DNA from 3 places in the Thaumasiovibrio clandestinus genome. Region 3 is predicted to be linked to each of the others. Evidence: predicted binding sites of a transcription regulator. Region 3 holds the regulator's gene; each other region holds the start of a gene.
The links. Region 3 encodes CRP, which controls carbon source genes, mostly activating them, when cyclic AMP is high. Its sites were predicted from a motif close to TGTGANNNNNNTCACA; they were not measured.
Positions count from the first base shown of each region.

Region 1 (6,232 bases), on a different contig from region 3:
AGGTCAATCAGTAATACCTGTCAGTTTAACTATAGTGATTTTTTATTTTATGCAGCAAAAGATAAAGCCGATTTCTCAGCTGTATTAAAAGAGTTGTTTACGGTACCTCATCATCAAGACTTTTTTTCTAAAGCGCTTCATAAGTTATCATTATCATATAGTGATACAGATAACATTATCCGATTAGTTGAATTGGCCCGTAAGAAGGGCATCAACTCACTAGATGTCATACTGCCTTATGCTTTTGAAGAAGATCAAATCCAAATAATTCAAAAAGAAGCGCATTGTACAGTGGATAATCATGTTGACTGGCAAGACAGCTTGTCGATATCAGTTTTAGGCTAAGCAATGTTAGCCCAGTAGTATGTTACCTTTAGTAGCACATTTAGTTTGTAATAAAACAGGCTGAATGTGCTGTTTTAAATTAATGTATTTGTCTTTGGTTACAAATCTTAATGCATGGCGTATTACAGTTAGGTATTGAGAGCTCACCGTTATTATCAGCAAATAAATAGGCCGCATAATGAGCATGATGTGATGCTTGCTCTAAATAGCGCTGTTTTTCAGCGTTGCAATTAGCTGGAACCACTCTCACTTTTGATAAATCAATCCCTGCTGCGACTAATAAGTTCTTATCTAGTAAGCAATCATAACCAATACATAAAACCCATTTATCTCCACGAGTCAGCATTTTTAATAAACGTAATAACCCCTCAAGCGCCGTATTGTCACTTTTGCCTAAATCAAAGAACGCATGTGTTACATCGTTAGCGACTACTGCCTGCTTGTTCATCTTCACTAAGCTGGGGTTGAAGGTTATCACATCCATGACGTTCTCCCGTTCTCGAATTAAAAATGCGCTTATGTCAGCGTTTTTTAAACTGGTTGATAAATAACTGTACTCATAATCAGTACTGTATGAATAAACAGTATATCGAAATAGGGCGAAGGTCAAGAATAAGTTGCTTAAAAAACGTACTCGTACTGTACTATCAAGAGTCAGTGCTTGTGATTTGGGTATGACTTTGCAAAGAAAAGCGTAACAAACCGTTACAATGTGATTTTCTTTGCAAACCTCAACCACTTAATGACGTATCATTTTTGCAAGCTTATATTTCAGGTGGGTTACCATGAAGACAATAGTTCTACCAGATTTGGTTGTTGCGCGCCGGCGTAAACAAGTATCAGACATCCACATCGAGTGGATTGAAAACGCATACTTTATTGTTGCGGAACACAAATTTGATGGAATGGTACGCTCACTGAGTAGCTTTAAATCTGAACAAGATGCAAAAAGGGCTTGGGAGATTGTTGCTCAGGGACCTTATTCTGCAGAAGAGATATCATTGTCTCGTCCCCAAACGCGTTTTGAGAAAGAAGCCCATAACAGCGACTATGCGTTACTTTCATCTACCGATCCCGTGCGAGGGTGGTTCTATGAGCCGCCAAGGAATCCCTTAAAAGCCTGAGAATTATAAGAGCAAAGAAAGGAGCCTAGGCTCCTTTCTTTGCTCTTATAGCGTTATTAGCTGTGAGGCTAGTAGTGCAGTTCTATTGTTTGAGACGCAGTAACCGCATCTTCTATCGCTTGGCTGGTCGTTTGGCGGCGAGTTAATGCAACCCCCATTCGGCGTATTCCGTTGATATCTGGCTTACTAAACAGACGTATTTGCGTTAATGGCATAGCGAGTGCTTGAGCCACGTTTGTGTACCTTACGTTGTTTGATTTACCAGAGCCTAAGATCACAGCTGAAGCAGAAGGCCCGAGTAGCTCCACTTGACAGATTGGCAGCTTTAAAAATGCGCGGACATGCAGAGCAAATTCAGACTGATCTTGGGAGATCATGGTGACCATTCCGGTATCGTGAGGGCGAGGGGACACTTCATTAAAAATAACGGTATCACCACGAACAAATAGCTCTACGCCAAACAGACCATACCCGCCTAAGGCGTTGACCACCTTTTCTGCAATTTGCTGCGCACGTTCAAGCGCACGCGTTGACATTATTTGAGGCTGCCAAGACTCACGGTAATCCCCTCCTTCTTGTCGATGCCCAATAGGAGCGCAGAAGTGGATACCATCGATGGCTCGAACTGTTAGCAATGTTATTTCATAGTCAAAATTGACTAGCTCCTCAACAATAACTCTGCCTTGCCCGGTTCGTCCTCCCTCCTGAGCGTAGTGCCATGCTGGCTCAATGTCTTGTATATTACGTATGATACTTTGCCCTTTACCAGAAGAGCTCATGATTGGTTTAACGACACAAGGTAATTTAACCTGCTCAATGGCTTGCTTAAAATCGTTTAAGTGGTTGGCGAACAGATAATTAGACGTAGGGATGTTAAGCTCTTCGGCGGCTAAGCGTCGAATGCCTTCACGATTCATGGTTAGTTTTGTTGCGTTAGCATTGGGAACAACATTGATGCCTTGCTGTTCCAGTTTTACTAATTGTTCTGTCGCGATGGCTTCAATCTCAGGAACAATATAATCCGGTTTTTCTTTGTCTACGATAGATTGTAGTGCGCTAGCATCTAGCATATCAATAACATAACTGCGGTGCGCAATATGCATGGCAGGTGCGTTTTCATAGCGGTCAACGGCAATGACTTCAATGCCTAAGCGTTGACACTCGATAGCGACTTCTTTTCCTAGCTCACCTGCGCCTAGTAATAGTACTTTCGTTGACTGTGTACACAGTGCTGTTCCAAACATAATGATACCTTTAACTCTATGCGATAGATAAGAGAATGATACCTGAAATAACTAACCACGCAAACGTTTGCGCAACTTAAGATTAGAGAGCATGAATGTAGAAATGGTGATTGATTAAGCGCGCTTTGTCAGTTGTCTGTTAATTAATAAGTTTAGTAAATTATTCTAACCGTCGTTTTGTTAAAGTTACTTAAGTTATGTTTTTGCTTTTACTGAGATAAAGATGCTAAAGAGAGTCACTTTTTTACTGTTATTAACGGTTAGTTTTACAGCGAATGCTAAATTAGGCTTGGGCCTTTTTGTTGGCGAACCGTATTGGGGCGTTGAAATGAAATATAATGCATATCGCTTTAATTTCAGCTTGGAAGACAACCTAGGTTTTGGGATGAACCGTGTTTATGGGGTATCAAATACGCCACTTTATTTATATTTAGGTGGGCAATATGTTGACCGCAGCAGTAAGAGCATTGCGTTAACGCCGGGTTTAGGTGCGCAGATGTCGGCCAGTAATGTTGATTTTTATGTTGATGTTGGCCCAAGCTTATATTTAGACGGCATTGAGTTGGATTGGGAAGCTAAACTTGGTTTCCGTGTGAACTTCTAACACAAAGGCACACCAAATGGTGTGCCTTTCTAATATGGCATGATTATATTGTTAAGTACTCTAGAGGGATATCAGGATTGATATTTTCTAAAACTTGCTGACAATCACCTAAGAACGAGACCTTGCCAGCTTTGCTTTCTACTAGGCAAGCGCTGGTTATATTATCAAACGTTTCGCCAGACAGAATTAGCTGCACCAAGGCGACCTGTAGTGGGGGTAAGCTTGGGTTAAACGCTGCATTTTCAGCATACATACCACTAAAAATAAGCTTACTTTTCGTTTCCAAAGCGATCCCAGCCAAATTGCTACTATACGGCGCGTGCGAAAGGGCTGCAGCTTGACTTGCCGCTTCAGCCAATGGTGCTAAACGCTCTATCTTAAATGATGGTGTTGTTTTCGCCATTAAGCCAATAGATATGCCAAGATCTTTGGGGCCAAAGTCGTCGGGTAAAAACTCATGCAGTTTGTGCGGAGTACGATTTGGTAAATGAATGACCAGATCGTGCGCATTATTCAGTTCATTCATAAATTGTCGGCAATGACCGCACGGGCTGTAGTTAATCGTGATGTCGCTAATACCGTCTTCACCATGTGACCATGCATGGCTGATCGCAGATTGCTCGGCATGAATGGTATTTGCCATACCAATACCATGAAACTCCATATTGGCACCAAAGTAGATGTTACCGGATAACGCTTCAACGATTGCGCCGACATTAAACTCGGAGATAGGTGCAACGGAGTAACTTGCTGCTAATGGTAGCAACGCGAGCTTTAAATCCTTCGAGTCAAGTTGCGCTGTTTTTGATAATTCTTGCCACTGATGCTTGGAAAGATAACCATGGAATGGGCAAGTTTTGAACTCATTGGCAAAAAAAGCCTGAATCGCTTCAGATTGCTGCGATAGGGCAGCAGTAAAACTTGGGTTCATAAACGGTTTCCTTATTAGTTGAAGCCTAGTGTAAGCGCAGCCAATTAGAATTAAAGTGATCCATGTCACATGACGGGCTTACTTGTTGCATCGTTACATTGTTAGGCGTTTTTTTGCGAGTTGCCCCACCGTTTACACGACTAAACGAAGAACAGAAACAGGATGGAGCCAAGAAAGGTGATTAACCTCCGCCTCTTGTTCGTTTGTTGAGTTGGTATGATTATCGCTGGTAATTGAACGGAACGATGATGATATTCTGTACTGTTCTCAGGTAGCGGAGGTGGAATACGATAGCCGAAGTCAAAGACGTGATGAATCGATAGGGAATTAGATGGCGCTAACTTTGTGTTTAAGTTGCGAATGTGCTGTTCGAGTGTCAGTGTTGCGTTATAGGTTTGAGCGTTAGATAAGACGCGCTCGAGAACAGAGTAAGAAATAACCTCACCACCGTGATAACACAACAGATCCATAATAGATGATTCGAGCTGGCTCAGGAGCGTATAAGATCCGCTATCCCAAAGCAGTTTGTTACTCTCTAGATCAATGTACACATCAGCAAATTGATAGCTTTTACACAGCGCTGCGGAGTTCATTCGCTTACCCGCTACCGTTTCATTCATCACTTGCTATTTAGTATAGTGCGACTCGTCTGAGCTGATCAAAACCTATGTACGTTAATCGCTCGACATAGGTTTGATAGTGCGAGTGGAAGGTTAGCTTGCGATACTTTCTACATAGCGATAGACACTTTCGAGCAGTTTTAACTTGTCAGGGTCATGTGCGTACTGTTGTGCAAGGCCTTCCAGATTTGACATATAACGAGGGAGCTCACTTTCAAAATAGTCTCGGCGGGCATAGTACCAGCGTTGTTGCTCTTGTTCGGAGAGCGTGTGCGGGAAATGACGTGCCCGATATTGGAATACAAGGGGCTTAATGCGCTCATCTTCGACATTGAGCGTTAAAAAGGCGAGTTTCTCAGGGGACGTTTCTCGGATAATGTCGAGAGCCGTTTTATCATTGTATGAGAAGAAGCCATCGTACAATCTTGCATCTAACGGCTTTTCGCTGTGTGCATTTTTGTTTGAATCATCAGTGAATAACTGCAGCAGTTTTTCTCGGATTTCGGGTGCATTACGCAGTGCTTTAAGGTTATTTAAGCAATATTCACGATCGATCCCTAGTCGTTCTGCATCGTTGGCTGTTAGGGTTTTTGCCGGGGCAACGCTCGGGCATTTATTAATGTGTATCAGTTTTACCGGGACAGGTAATTCGCCCTCTGCTAACGCTGATTGCTTGGTGTAGAGCCGCTGCCGCAGGGTATCTGCATCAAGCTCAAAGAGTGGGGTAGGATCCTTGGCCAAGTTGATACAAATCATCGCATTGTTGTTGGTTGGGTGCCATGCCATCGGTACCATCCATGAGGTATTTCCGCATTGGCCGCCAAGCATACCGGAGACATGAACGATGGGTGCCATATTCACTGGGTCTAACAGCGATTGCACTTTTTTCTTATTTCTTAAGTCATACAGGTATTCAAACAGTTTTGGCTGTGCTTGCTTAACTTTTTTAGCCATTTCGATTGTAGCGATAACATCTGCCATTGCATCATGGGCATTGCTGTGTTCAATGCCATTAGCAACAGAAAGCCGCTCTAGCTTAAAGCTAACAAGCCCTGTATCTTCATCGATTGGCCATTCAATGCCTTCTGGTCTTAGTGCATAACAGGTGCGGAGCACATCCAGCAGATCCCAACGAGAATTCCCATTTTGCCACGCCCATGCGTATGGGTCGTAAAAATTTCTGTATAGCAGGTGGCGAGTTACCTCATCATCGAAACGGATATTGTTATATCCGACAACACACGTGCCAGGTTGAGTCAGCTCTTTGTGAATGGCAGCGATGAACTCCGGCTCACTTAGGCCTTTCTCTTTAGCCAATTGTGGGGTAATCCCGGTAACGAGCGTTGCTTCAGGCGATGGTAAGT
Region 1 covers NZ_JBLBVL010000003.1:429,123-435,354, forward strand. Annotated here, with positions in the region: gene ACKLNH_RS07590 (hypothetical protein) at 1-345, shown strand, start outside; gene ACKLNH_RS07595 (hypothetical protein) at 425-793, opposite strand; gene ACKLNH_RS07600 (hypothetical protein) at 1,131-1,469, shown strand; gene purT (formate-dependent phosphoribosylglycinamide formyltransferase) at 1,538-2,713, opposite strand; gene ACKLNH_RS07610 (hypothetical protein) at 2,937-3,317, shown strand; gene cdd (cytidine deaminase) at 3,361-4,248, opposite strand; gene ACKLNH_RS07620 (winged helix-turn-helix domain-containing protein) at 4,389-4,868, opposite strand; gene sbcB (exodeoxyribonuclease I) at 4,962-6,232, opposite strand, start outside.
Region 1: a site for CRP is predicted at 4,303-4,318, ahead of cdd (cytidine deaminase). Genes of this name have one in related genera too.

Region 2 (6,232 bases), on a different contig from region 3:
TTTCATCTTTTTGAATCATACCTAGCTCATTACGCGCACGTTCTTCTATGGCTTCTACGCCACGATTGAGATCACCGATTTCGGCATACATTTGCGCATTGCGCTGCTCTAACTCTAAATTAGCAGCCCGCTGCACCACAACATAATCACGCACAGCAAAATAGTCTAACAGTCCGTTTTTTCCAACCCAGAGTGTCCACTGTAAATAAGCTAAAACGGTCAATAACGTCAAGGTAAGTAGTCGCATAACTGCCTTCCAGCATCAGCATAATTTGCCTGAATAATCCCATATTAGTAAGAGTTAGGCTACCACCATGAAAGAAAAAGTATACGGACTCCGGTTATATTCATCGATAAATTGCAACCATAAAAAAGCCGCCCCAATTGGGGCGGCTTTTTATCAGGTTAATTCAGTGAAGAATTATTGACCTTTTACTTCTTTAAGACCGTTGTAAGGCGCTTTAGAACCTAGAGCTTCTTCGATACGGATAAGTTGGTTGTACTTAGCAACACGGTCAGAACGGCTCATAGAACCAGTCTTGATTTGGCCTGCAGCTGTACCTACCGCTAGATCAGCGATAGTTGCATCTTCAGTTTCGCCAGAACGGTGAGAGATAACCGCTGTGTAACCAGCATCTTTAGCCATCTTGATTGCAGCTAGAGTCTCAGTTAGAGAACCGATTTGGTTGAACTTGATAAGGATAGAGTTAGCTACGCCTTTCTCGATACCTTCAGCAAGGATCTTAGTGTTTGTAACGAATAGATCGTCACCTACTAGTTGAAGCTTGTCACCTAGTAGTTCAGTTTGGTGCTTGAAGCCAGCCCAATCAGACTCGTCCAGACCGTCTTCGATAGAAACGATTGGGTACTGGTTAGCAAGGTCTTGTAGGTAGAAGTTGAACTCTTCAGAAGAGAAGATTTTACCTTCGCCTTTCATGTTGTAGTTGCCAGCTTCTTTGTCGTAGAACTCAGATGCAGCACAGTCCATAGCAAGAGTAACGTCTTTACCTAGAACGTAACCTGCAGCTTCAACAGCTTCTTTGATTGCAGCTAGTGCAGCAGCGTTTGACTCAAGGTTAGGAGCAAAACCACCTTCATCACCAACTGCAGTGCTTAGGCCTTTCGCCTTAAGTACTTTAGCTAGGTTGTGGAATACTTCAGCACCGATACGTAGGCCTTCTTTAAGAGTTTTCGCGCCAACTGGCTGAATCATGAACTCTTGAATGTCAACGTTGTTATCAGCGTGCTCGCCACCATTGATGATGTTCATCATTGGTAGAGGCATAGAGAATACACCAGCAGTGCCGTTTAGCTCAGCAATGTGCTCATAAAGAGGCATGCCTTTCGCAGCAGCAGCAGCTTTAGCATTCGCTAGAGATACCGCTAGGATTGCGTTAGCACCGAACTGAGATTTGTTCTCAGTTCCATCTAGGTCGATCATGATTTGGTCGATGTCAGCTTGCGCTTTTGCATCTTTACCAACTAGTGCTTCAGCGATTGGGCCATTTACAGCGTCAACAGCTTTAAGAACACCTTTACCTAGGAAACGTGCTTTGTCGCCGTCACGTAGTTCTAGCGCTTCACGAGAACCAGTTGATGCACCTGAAGGAGCAGCTGCCATACCTACGAAACCACCTTCTAGGTGTACTTCTGCTTCAACAGTTGGGTTACCACGTGAATCAATGATTTCACGACCTAGAACTTTAACGATCTTAGACATTAGTCTTTCCTCTTGCTTTATTAACTTAAAAAGCGAATCAAAACCGCAGCCTCCATGGCTGCAGCCCTTCCATTTGTATATTAACCCAGCTCACCGCGCTGGTTAGCCCCAGCAGCAGCCACAAAACCTTCAAATAACGGATGACCGTCACGAGGTGTTGAGGTGAACTCAGGGTGAAATTGTGCAGCCACAAACCACGGGTGGTTTGGAACTTCAATGATTTCTACTAGTTTCTTATCGGCTGATAGACCTGAAATGCGTAAACCGGCTTTTTTCAGGACTGGCAACAGATTATTATTCACTTCATAGCGATGACGATGACGCTCGTGAATCGTGGCATTGCCATATAACTCACGGGCTTTTGAGCCTTCTTCTAGGTGACATAGCTGAGAGCCAAGTCGCATTGTGCCGCCAAGGTCTGAACTCTCTGTACGCTCTTCGACTTTACCTTCGCCATCAACCCATTCAGTGATAAGACCAACAACAGGATTGGTGGTTTCTGGGTTGAACTCAGATGAGTGCGCATCTTTCAAACCAGCAACGTTACGAGCGAACTCGATAAGCGCAACCTGCATACCTAAACAGATACCAAGGTAAGGAATTTTATTTTCACGCGCATATTGAGCGGTCAAAATCTTACCTTCAACACCACGTCCGCCAAAGCCGCCAGGAACCAAAATAGCATCTAGGCCTTGTAGTACTTCTTCGCCTTTAGACTCTACATCTTGAGAGTCGACATATTTGATCTTCACTGATAAGCGGTTTTTAAGACCCGCATGCTTCAGCGCTTCGTTTACCGACTTATAGGCATCCGGTAACTCAATGTACTTACCAACCATACCAATAACCACTTCTGCGGTAGGGTTAGCTTCTTCGTAAATCACCTGCTCCCACTCAGAAAGATCAGCTTCAGGCGCGGTAATGCCGAAGCGTTGACAAACCAAATCATCAAGCCCTTGCGCTTTAATAAGCTGAGGGATCTTGTAGATTGAATCAACATCTTTCATTGAGATAACTGCTTTTTCCTGAACATTACAGAAAAGAGCAATTTTCTTACGCTCATTGGCTGGAATAGCACGATCACTACGACAAACCAGAATATCTGGTTGGATACCAATTGAAAGTAGCTCTTTCACTGAGTGTTGAGTCGGCTTAGTTTTTACCTCGCCTGCCGCAGCAAGGTAAGGTACCAATGTTAGATGCATGAACATGGCACGCTCGCGACCAAGCTCAACCGCTAGCTGACGAATCGCTTCCATGAACGGTAGTGATTCGATATCACCAACAGTACCACCCACTTCAACGATAGCAACATCATGGCCTTCAGCGCCAGAGATCACGCGATCTTTAATTTCATTGGTAATGTGAGGAATAACCTGAATGGTCGCACCAAGGTAATCACCGCGGCGCTCTTTACGTAAAACTTCAGCATAAATACGGCCTGCCGTGAAGTTATTACGTTTTGTCATTTTGGTGCGGATAAAGCGCTCATAGTGACCTAAGTCTAGGTCAGTCTCTGCACCGTCTTCCGTAACAAATACTTCACCATGTTGAGTCGGGCTCATCGTGCCTGGGTCAACGTTGATATATGGGTCTAGCTTCATCATTGTGACGTTTAAGCCACGTGCTTCAAGAATGGCAGCTAGTGATGCAGCAGCAATACCTTTACCTAGAGAGGATACTACCCCGCCAGTAACAAAAATGTAGTTTGTTGTCATGCTTAACCTGGAAGTTGGTTTAGAGGAATTAAAATGTATCTGGACGGGACGCAATCATACCAGAGCCACTTTATCGCCACAACGTGAAAAGTATCACACTTGTGTGGATTTTTTTTTGTCTCAAATCAATAGCCGTCACACCTGATGTGGAATGCCAACGGCTAACTTTTGTTATCTGCTTCATTTTCCTTCACCTTTCGCCACCAATTATCGAGTGTTTCTAAATCACACTCCACCAACTGCTTCCCTTCTTGTAGCACAGATTTTTCTACTTCGCGAAAGCGACGCTCAAATTTTTTATTGGCGCGGGCTAAAGCAATTTCTGGCTTCACCTTGGCATGGCGGGCTAAGTTGACGACAGAAAACAGTAAATCGCCGATTTCATCTTCAACCCTATCGCTGCTGGGCGATACCTGCGTCACCTCCTCCATCACTTCATCAATCTCTTCGTGCACCTTTTCCACCACTGGGCCTATGCTATCCCAGTCAAAACCGTGCTGAGCGCAACGCTTTTGCAGCTTCTCTGCTCTGAGTAGAGCGGGCATAGCATGGGGAACATTATCCAGTACACTCGATTGTCCTTTTTGCTCTCGCTCTTTAGCTTTCTCTTGCTCCCAATTGGCTTTAATCGCCACTTGATCAGCGAAGTCTACATCTGAAAAAACATGTGGATGGCGACGAATCAGCTTGTCATTTAGCCCCTTTATCACATCATCTAGGTCGAAGTGGTGTTGTTCTTTTCCCAATTGACAATAAAAAATGATCTGAAAAAGTAAGTCGCCGAGCTCTTCTTTTAATTCATCCCAATTACGCTGCTGAATCGCATCGATCACTTCATACACCTCTTCAAGCGTATGCGGGGCAATGGTCTCAAAATCTTGCTGGCGATCCCATGGACAACCTCGCTCTGGATCTCGAAGTGTCTCCATAATGGTCAGCAGTTGATTTAATGGGGTTGAATTCGACATAACTCTTGTCCTAATTAAAAAACGGGAAGCAAAGCTTCCCGTTTGGTTATGATTGTCTTTGAGGCTTTAATGTAAACGCCTCGCTTGAGCGACATCACGCAATGATTCAATGCGCTTTAGTACGCGTGATAGCGTCGCTAAATCGGTCAACTCCAGCTCAAAGTCCATGACCGAGAGCTGCTTTTTCTGATCAATGCGGCTTTTCATACCATTGACTTTAATTTTCTCATTCGCCAAGGTCGAGGTGAGATCTTTTAATAGCCCACTACGCTCATTCGCGAGTACCCGCACAGTGATATTATAGTGACCAGCAAAATTTCCCCACACCGTATCAATAATGCGTTCAGGTGCATGATGACGCAACTCTTCTAACTGCTCACAATCGACACGATGAACTGAAATTCCTCTTCCCTGCGTCACGAAACCACAAATTTCATCACCCGGTATCGGCTGACAACAGCGCGCAAGGTGACTCATTAAATTATCGACTCCTTCAACCACAATGGCATCACGACTCGGCCTTTTGTTTTGTGTGCTCTGTGGCGCTTCCGTCAATTTTTCTAATAGCTGCTGATCTTCTTCTTCTGCCGTGGGTTTATTGACCAGCGCATTGATATGGTTCAACACTTGGTTAATACGCAGGTCGCCACTACCAATGCCTGCAAACAGCTCATCGGTACTGTTTACATTAAAGCGTTTTAGCGCATAGGCCTCTGCGTCTTTTAAGGTTGCGTTGATTTTCCCCAACTCACCCTCAAGAATCTCCCGTCCAGCAGCGACATTTTTATCGCGGTCCTGCTTCCTAAACCAAGCATGCACCTTAGCACGCGCACGACTAGAACGAACAAAACCAAGGTTGGGGTTTAACCAATCTCGCGATGGGTTGGGCTCTTTTTGAGTAATAATCTCAACTTGTTCACCCATCTGCAGTTTGTAGGTAAACGGAACAATTCGCCCTTCTACTTTCGCACCGATACAGCGATGCCCCACTTCCGAGTGAATGTGGTAGGCAAAATCAAGCGGAGTTGCATCTGCTGGCAAGTCAACCACATCTCCTTTCGGCGTAAAAGCATAAACCCGATCATCAAAAACTTGGCTACGTAGCTCTTCAAGCATGTCACCCGAGTCTGACATCTCTTCTTGCCAAACAAGTAGCTTTCTCAGCCATGTAATTTTCTCATCATAAGCTGAGTTCTTGCCGCTAGCGCCTTCTTTATATTTCCAGTGCGCAGCCACGCCAAGCTCCGACTCTTCATGCATCGCTTTGGTTCGGATCTGGATCTCAACCGTTTTGCCACCCGGCCCCAATATTACAGTATGAATAGACTGATAACCGTTTGGCTTAGGGTTAGCAACGTAGTCATCAAACTCTTTGGGAATATGACGATACTTGGTATGAACGATACCTAATGCGGCATAACAGTCTTGGATTTCATCAGCAATAATGCGCACCGCACGTACATCAAACAGTTCATCAAACGCCAAGCTCTTTTTCTGCATTTTGCGCCAGATGCTATAGATATGCTTGGGACGCCCTTGAACATCGGCACCAATATTTGCCGCTTGCATCGACTCGGATAGATCATGGACAAACTCGTCGATATACAACTCACGATCAATACGGCGCTCTGCCAGTTGTTTCGCGATCTGTTTATAGGTTTCTGGGTGCTGATAGCGAAAAGCGTAATCTTCTATCTCCCACTTTAGCTGACCAATACCGAGGCGGTTGGCTAATGGGGCATAAATATTGGCACACTCTTTCGCTACTGTACGTCGTATCGCATTCGGCTCATCTTTCACTTCACGTAGGTGACAAATACGCTCTG
Region 2 covers NZ_JBLBVL010000002.1:224,769-231,000, forward strand. Annotated here, with positions in the region: gene ftsB (cell division protein FtsB) at 1-247, opposite strand, end outside; gene eno (phosphopyruvate hydratase) at 422-1,720, opposite strand; gene pyrG (CTP synthase) at 1,801-3,438, opposite strand; gene mazG (nucleoside triphosphate pyrophosphohydrolase) at 3,600-4,406, opposite strand; gene relA (GTP diphosphokinase) at 4,473-6,232, opposite strand, start outside.
Region 2: a site for CRP is predicted at 3,521-3,536, ahead of pyrG (CTP synthase). Genes of this name have one in related genera too.

Region 3 (6,232 bases):
GGCATCTATTGCACCGCCAATTTGCTGGTCAGCCAGAGAAAATGCTAGCGTTGGAGATGGGGGGAAATAACCCTTTGGTGGTGACCACGGCATGTGGTGATATTGGCGCTTGTGTCGATACCATTATTCAGTCGGCTTATTTGAGCGCAGGGCAACGTTGCACCTGCGCTCGGCGTCTTTATATTCCCTATGGTGATGTAGGCGAGCGACTATTGACTACACTGATAGAGGCAGTAAGGAAAATTAAAGTTGGCGACCCATTTGACATGCCTGCGCCCTTTATGGGGCCGATGATATCCATAGATGCGGCACAAGCCATTATGCAGGCGCAGCAAGTGTTACTTGATATGGGGGCGACACCATTGGTGAAAGCGAGCCAGAGACAGGCGATCTTAACCCCTGCCTTACTCGATGTGACAGCTATCGACGCCTTGCCAGATGAAGAGTATTTTGGGCCATTACTGCAGGTGATTCGTTATCACACTTTTGATGAGGCGATAACAATGGCGAACCAGACTCGGTTTGGTTTGTCGGCTGGACTGCTCTCAACGGACGATGCGCAGTGGCATGAATTTATCGAACAGATCCATGCTGGGATTGTTAATCGAAATCGTCCACTCACGGGAGCCAGTAGCAGCGCCCCATTTGGTGGCCCAGGCGCGTCAGGTAATTTACGCCCTAGTGCCTACTACGCTGCCGATTATTGTGCGTACCCAATGGCGTCACTGGAAGCGGATCATGTGCAACTTCCTACACCACGCCTGCCGGGGTTATCCGACGAATAGGCCTGCTCGAAACGAGCGGCGACGGAGGCTTTATGTATCAAAGGATGTTTGAGTTGCTGTGGCAAGATTACGTTGAGCGTTTATGCCCATCGGCACAGAAGGTGCATCATTTACTGAGTGAGGGGGAGCCTTTACGCAATGATCACATTGCATTGCGCACCTTTAACTTGCCAGAGGTTGGTCTGGATGTGATTGCCGCGCCTTTCATTGCGATGGGCTATGTACATAGCGGTGAATACCACTTTGAACAGAAGAAACTTTATGCGGCACATTTTGAGCACCCTGATCCTCAAGCGCCAAAAGTGTTTATTAGTGAATTGCTGGTTGGGCAGTGCTCATGTGAGTTGCAACAAGCCGTACGGGCGTTGGTCGGCCAACTAAAAGCGCCACTTCCCCTGCACAGTGAGGTGCTGCAGCTAGGGCGTCCATGGTCACTGCCGTTGGATACCTATCAATTACTGGCGGCAGAGAGTGAGTATGCCGCTTGGGTTGCAGCCCATGGCTATGGGGCTAATCACTTTACCGTAAGTGTGAACCAGCTATCGACATTTGGTGATTTAGCGGCACTCAATTATTACCTTATGGAAAATGGCTTTGTTATTAACAGTGCAGGGGGAGAAATAAAGGGCTCAGAGAAAGTGATGCTGGAGCAATCTGCAACGATGGCTGATAAGGTGTTAGTGACGTTTGATGATGGTGAGTTGATGATCCCAGGTGGCTTTTATGAGTTTGCCAAGCGTTACCCTGATGGAAGGGGGAATTTGTATCATGGCTTTGTCACGGCATCCGCAGATAAGATTTTCGAGAGCACTTACAGTGTGACATCATGAGGGTCGACAACAAAAAAGCCAGTAGTTATGCACTACTGGCTCTTAAAACTGTCAGCGTACTTTAAGACGAGACATTACATCATGAGATGATTAACGCGTACCGTATACCACGATTGTTTTACCGTGTGCAGAGATTAGATTCTGCTCTTCTAGCATCTTCAAGATACGACCAACGGTTTCACGCGAACAACCAACAATTTGACCAATCTCTTGACGAGTAATTTTGATCTGCATGCCGTCTGGGTGAGTCATAGCGTCAGGTTGACGAGCAAGATTCAACAGAGTTTGTGCAATACGGCCAGTTACATCCAAGAATGCAAGGTCGCCAACTTTTTGGCTGGTGACTTGAAGACGGTTTGCCATCTGTGCAGATAGACGCATTAGGATGTCTGGGTTGACTTGGATCAGTTGACGGAATTTCTTGTAAGAAATTTCTGCAACTTCACAAGGTGACTTCGCTCGAACCCATGCTGTACGCTCTTGACCTTCTTCAAATAGCCCTAACTCGCCAATGAAGTCTCCCTGATTAAGGTAAGAAAGAATCATCTCTTTACCTTCTTCATCTTTGATAAGAACTGCAACAGAACCTTTTACGATGTAGTAAAGGGTTTCACCCTTTTCGCCTGCATGAATCAAAGTACTTTTTGATGGGTACTTATGAATATGACAATGAGATAGGAACCATTCTAAAGTTGGATCAGTTTGCGGTTTACCTGGAACCATATAAATAACTTCCTCTGCGTTTGTTGCCCTACAACGATATCCTTATAATTGAGGGGTAACTCAATGAATGCGGTGCGTTGTCTAGGATTACGAAGCCCGTCGCACAAATGCTGGCGTGCTTGCTAATTTTGTCCATTGAGTTTACCGTGTTTTGGCGCTCATTTCTTGATATAGATCGATCAGAAATGAGCATTTATTAGTCATAAGTGTGCACATGATCACACACTGACGAGATAGTTGGCATTTGCGGGAGAGTAGTATGCAGTCACGCGTGAAATGGGTAGAAGGAATGACGTTCTTAGGGCAGTCAGATTCTGGTCATAGTGTTGTAATGGACGGAAATGGTGGAGAAAAAGCCCCAAGCCCAATGGAGCTAGTATTGATGGCGGCGGGCGGCTGTAGCTCCGTCGATGTGGTTGACGGGCTAAAGAGTGCTGGTCAGCTTGTTAGTGGTTGTGAGGCGACATTAAGCTCAGCTCGTCGTGATGTTGCGCCACGTTATTTTACCGCGGTGAATGTCCATTTTATCGTCATAGGGCATCAGATTGACTCCAGTATTGTAGAGCGTGTTGTCGCTGAATCATTAGAGAAGTATTGCTCGGTTTGTTTAATGCTGGGTAAAGGCGTCGAAATGACCCATTCCTATGAGGTGATTGAGGCATAACCCACCGGAAAAGGCGAGGGGAGCCATCTCCTCGTTAACCAGCGCAGCATGACTGTCTTGCGGCACCAGCATTAAACGGGTTAGCCGACTTTGCCTGTTTCGATGAGGTTGTGAATTAACGGGCGCATGATTAGCTCCATCGCAAAGCTCATTTTTCCGCCAGGGACAACAATGGTATTGTGCCGTGACATAAATGATCCTTGTATCATGGAAAGCAGGTAAGGAAAGTCGACGTTTTTAATGCCTCGAAAGCGAATCACAACAAAGCTCTCGTCCAAGGAGGGGATGCCTTTTGCGTTGAGAGGGTTTGATGTATCGACAGTGGGGACGCGCTGAAAGTTGATATGCGTGCGTGAAAACTGTGGCGTGATATAACTCAGGTAGTCGTCCATGGAGCGGATAATTGACTCCGTTACGGCTTCGCGTGAATGCCCTCTGTCACGTGTGTCTCGTACAAATTTTTGAATCCACTCTAAGTTGACAATAGGTACCATGCCAATGAGCAGGTCGACATGTTGAGCAACATTGGTTTCGCCATCAACAATCCCACCATGTAGCCCTTCGTAAAAGAGGACGTCACTGTTGTCAGGGAGTGTTTGCCACGGGGTAAATGTGCCTGGCATCAGGTTATAAGGGACTGCCTCATCAAACGTGTGCAAGTAGCGGCGGAACTGCCCGGTGCCACTCTCACCATATTGGCGGAAAAAGCGTTCGAGTGCTTCAAAATCATTGGCAGCAGGGCCAAAGTAGCTGATGTGGCGCCCCTGCTCTTTAGCTTTGCGAATTTCGATATCCATTTCTGGGCGAGTAAAACGGTGAAAGCTATCCCCTTCAAGCCAAGCAGGCGTTATCTGCATCATATTAAACATTTTTCGAAACGCTTCTGACGTGGTGGTCGTTCCTGCGCCGGATGAGCCTGTTACCGCGATAATCGGATGCTTTGCAGACATATTTGGTCCATTTTATTCACATGGGTGAAGCATGTTATTAACAGTTTGGGCGGATAATATCAAGTGTCTGCAAGACTTCTGAGATCGCGGCGAAGTTTTATATCGACGCTTTCATGTAATTCAGAGTAAACAATGACCGCTTCGCCATTCTGCAGTAAGCCTTTTAGATTTGCGACTTTTTGGCTAAGGCTGAGTTCGGATTCACCGTAGTCGGTTCCTTCGCGTAAGGCGTAGTTTTCGAGTAGGTTATCGAGGGTTTCTGGATCGATTTGTTGCCAAGGTATAATCATGTTGAATGTCGCCATTAGAAAACGGAAGAATGGTATCACTTAACAGTGTGGTTAACAGTGCGTTGATTACCGCACATGTTGAGCTTCTCATCGTAGTTGGTATTGATAACTTACTTCATTGTATAAGGTCAAGGTTTGGCAGTGGTTAAGGTGCTGGGTTTAGACTGAATAAGCGTTAAACCAGAATGGTACCGTCTGCTCTAACCAAAACACTGGCCGTAACACAGAGCCAGTAATAAAGCCTACATGACCACCGTGAGAGAGCAGCTGATACTCAATATTTTCTGGAAGCTGTGTTGTCGCCGGGATCACCGCTTCATCCATAAAAGGATCATCACTAGCGTGAATAATGCGTAGTGGTTGTGTGATGCGGTGCAACTTGTTGATACCACTGCACTGTTGATAGTAGTCATCGGCACTGTGAAACCCATTCAGTGGGGCAGTGACCTTGTCATCAAATTGCCAGAGGTCAGGCAGGGCGGATATGGCTGCGGGTGACAGAGTAAAGGCCTCTGGGTGGCGCGCGGCTTTATAGGCCGCGTTTCGTTTGAGTGAACGCAGCAAGTAGGTTTGATAAACCTGAGAAAAGCCGTGTTGAATACGGTTAGCGCAGCTGCTTAAATCCAATGGCGCAGAGATAACTTGGGCTGCATCGATGGCCGATTCGGATTGGTACTGCGCGAGGTAGTTGATAAGCATGTTCCCCCCCAGCGAGATCCCAACCGCAAATACTTGGCGTTGAGGGTGGTGGCGACGTAGCCATTGCAACACAAAGCGGGCATCTTTGGTTTGCCCGGAGTGGTAACTTTGCGGATAGTGATTTGGTTCACCACTACATCCACGAAAATGCATCATGACCCCGAGCCAGCCTTGCTGAGCAGCTGCATGCAAAAGGCCGTTGGCATAAGGACTGTAAAAACAGCCTTCTAAACCGTGGAAAAGGACAAATAGCGGCGCGTTTGGCGCCACTGTTTCAGCGGTCCACGCAAGGTCAATAAAGTCACCATCCGGTGTCGTGAGCCGTTGAGTGCGCGGCACAAACAAAGCTTCTCGGCGAAGAAATCGAGGTAACAAGGTTTGCAGGTGCGGGTTGCGAATCCCCTTGGCAGGACGAAAGTGATGACTATGAACCATACAAGCCTTTAATGAGCGGTTCTGCACCAAGCTGCAAGCAGTAGTATGCTAAGTTGCCGGGCTGTGCGTCGGCGTCATTTTGCGCGAGGCGAAAGGCTTCGACAGTACGGAGCAGATCTTCTTGTTGCTGCTGCTCCAACTTGAGTTCAAAGTTGAGAAGTTGCTGGTAGCCCGTTGACTTTAACTGTGACTTCAGTTGCTTGCGCATTTCACGATAAGGCAAGATTAAGGTCTGGCTCGATTCCAGTGCGATAATCAACGTTTGAATCTGCTCTTCGTTTAAGAAGACCTTTTGTTGATCAAGGTAAATCAACAGCAGGGCAAGATTAATATTGCCCTGATAATGATTTTGCAAACACAGACAGGCATGCTTCACGCCATTGCGTTGATAATGTGCAATGCCAAATTGCCAGAATTGATCTGCGGTTATTTGCATGTATCTCGGAACTCCTGCTCCATGCTCTCTAATTGCTCAGTTAGATCCATCCAAGCCATTTCGGTCTCTTCGAGTTGACGCTTCAGATCGGCTTGCTGCTGTAAGCATTCAGTCAGCTTACTTTTGTTCTCTGCGATATAGATATTGCTATCAGCTAGCGCACTTTCGCAGTTATCCAATTTTTCGGTGAGAGATTCTAACGTATCATCCAATTTACTTAACTGTTTACGCAAAGGGGCGGTTTGTTGACGAAACTCTGCCTCTAAACGTTTTTGCTCTTTGCGTGACAGCCCCGCGCTCTTGTCTGCCGCGGGTTCGACTTGCTGCTCTTTACGATCGTTGCGTTGCTGCTCTGTTAGCCACTTGTAGTAGTCGTCTAAATCGCCGCTAAATGGCTCAACACGACGGTCATGAACAAGA
Region 3 covers NZ_JBLBVL010000009.1:101,329-107,560, forward strand. Annotated here, with positions in the region: gene astD (succinylglutamate-semialdehyde dehydrogenase) at 1-785, shown strand, start outside; gene ACKLNH_RS13550 (DUF1338 domain-containing protein) at 818-1,615, shown strand; gene crp (cAMP-activated global transcriptional regulator CRP) at 1,706-2,338, opposite strand; gene ACKLNH_RS13560 (OsmC family protein) at 2,598-3,002, shown strand; gene ACKLNH_RS13565 (phosphoribulokinase) at 3,083-3,952, opposite strand; gene ACKLNH_RS13570 (YheU family protein) at 4,012-4,242, opposite strand; gene ACKLNH_RS13575 (hydrolase) at 4,402-5,376, opposite strand; gene ACKLNH_RS13580 (TIGR02444 family protein) at 5,366-5,812, opposite strand; gene ACKLNH_RS13585 (ABC transporter ATP-binding protein) at 5,803-6,232, opposite strand, start outside.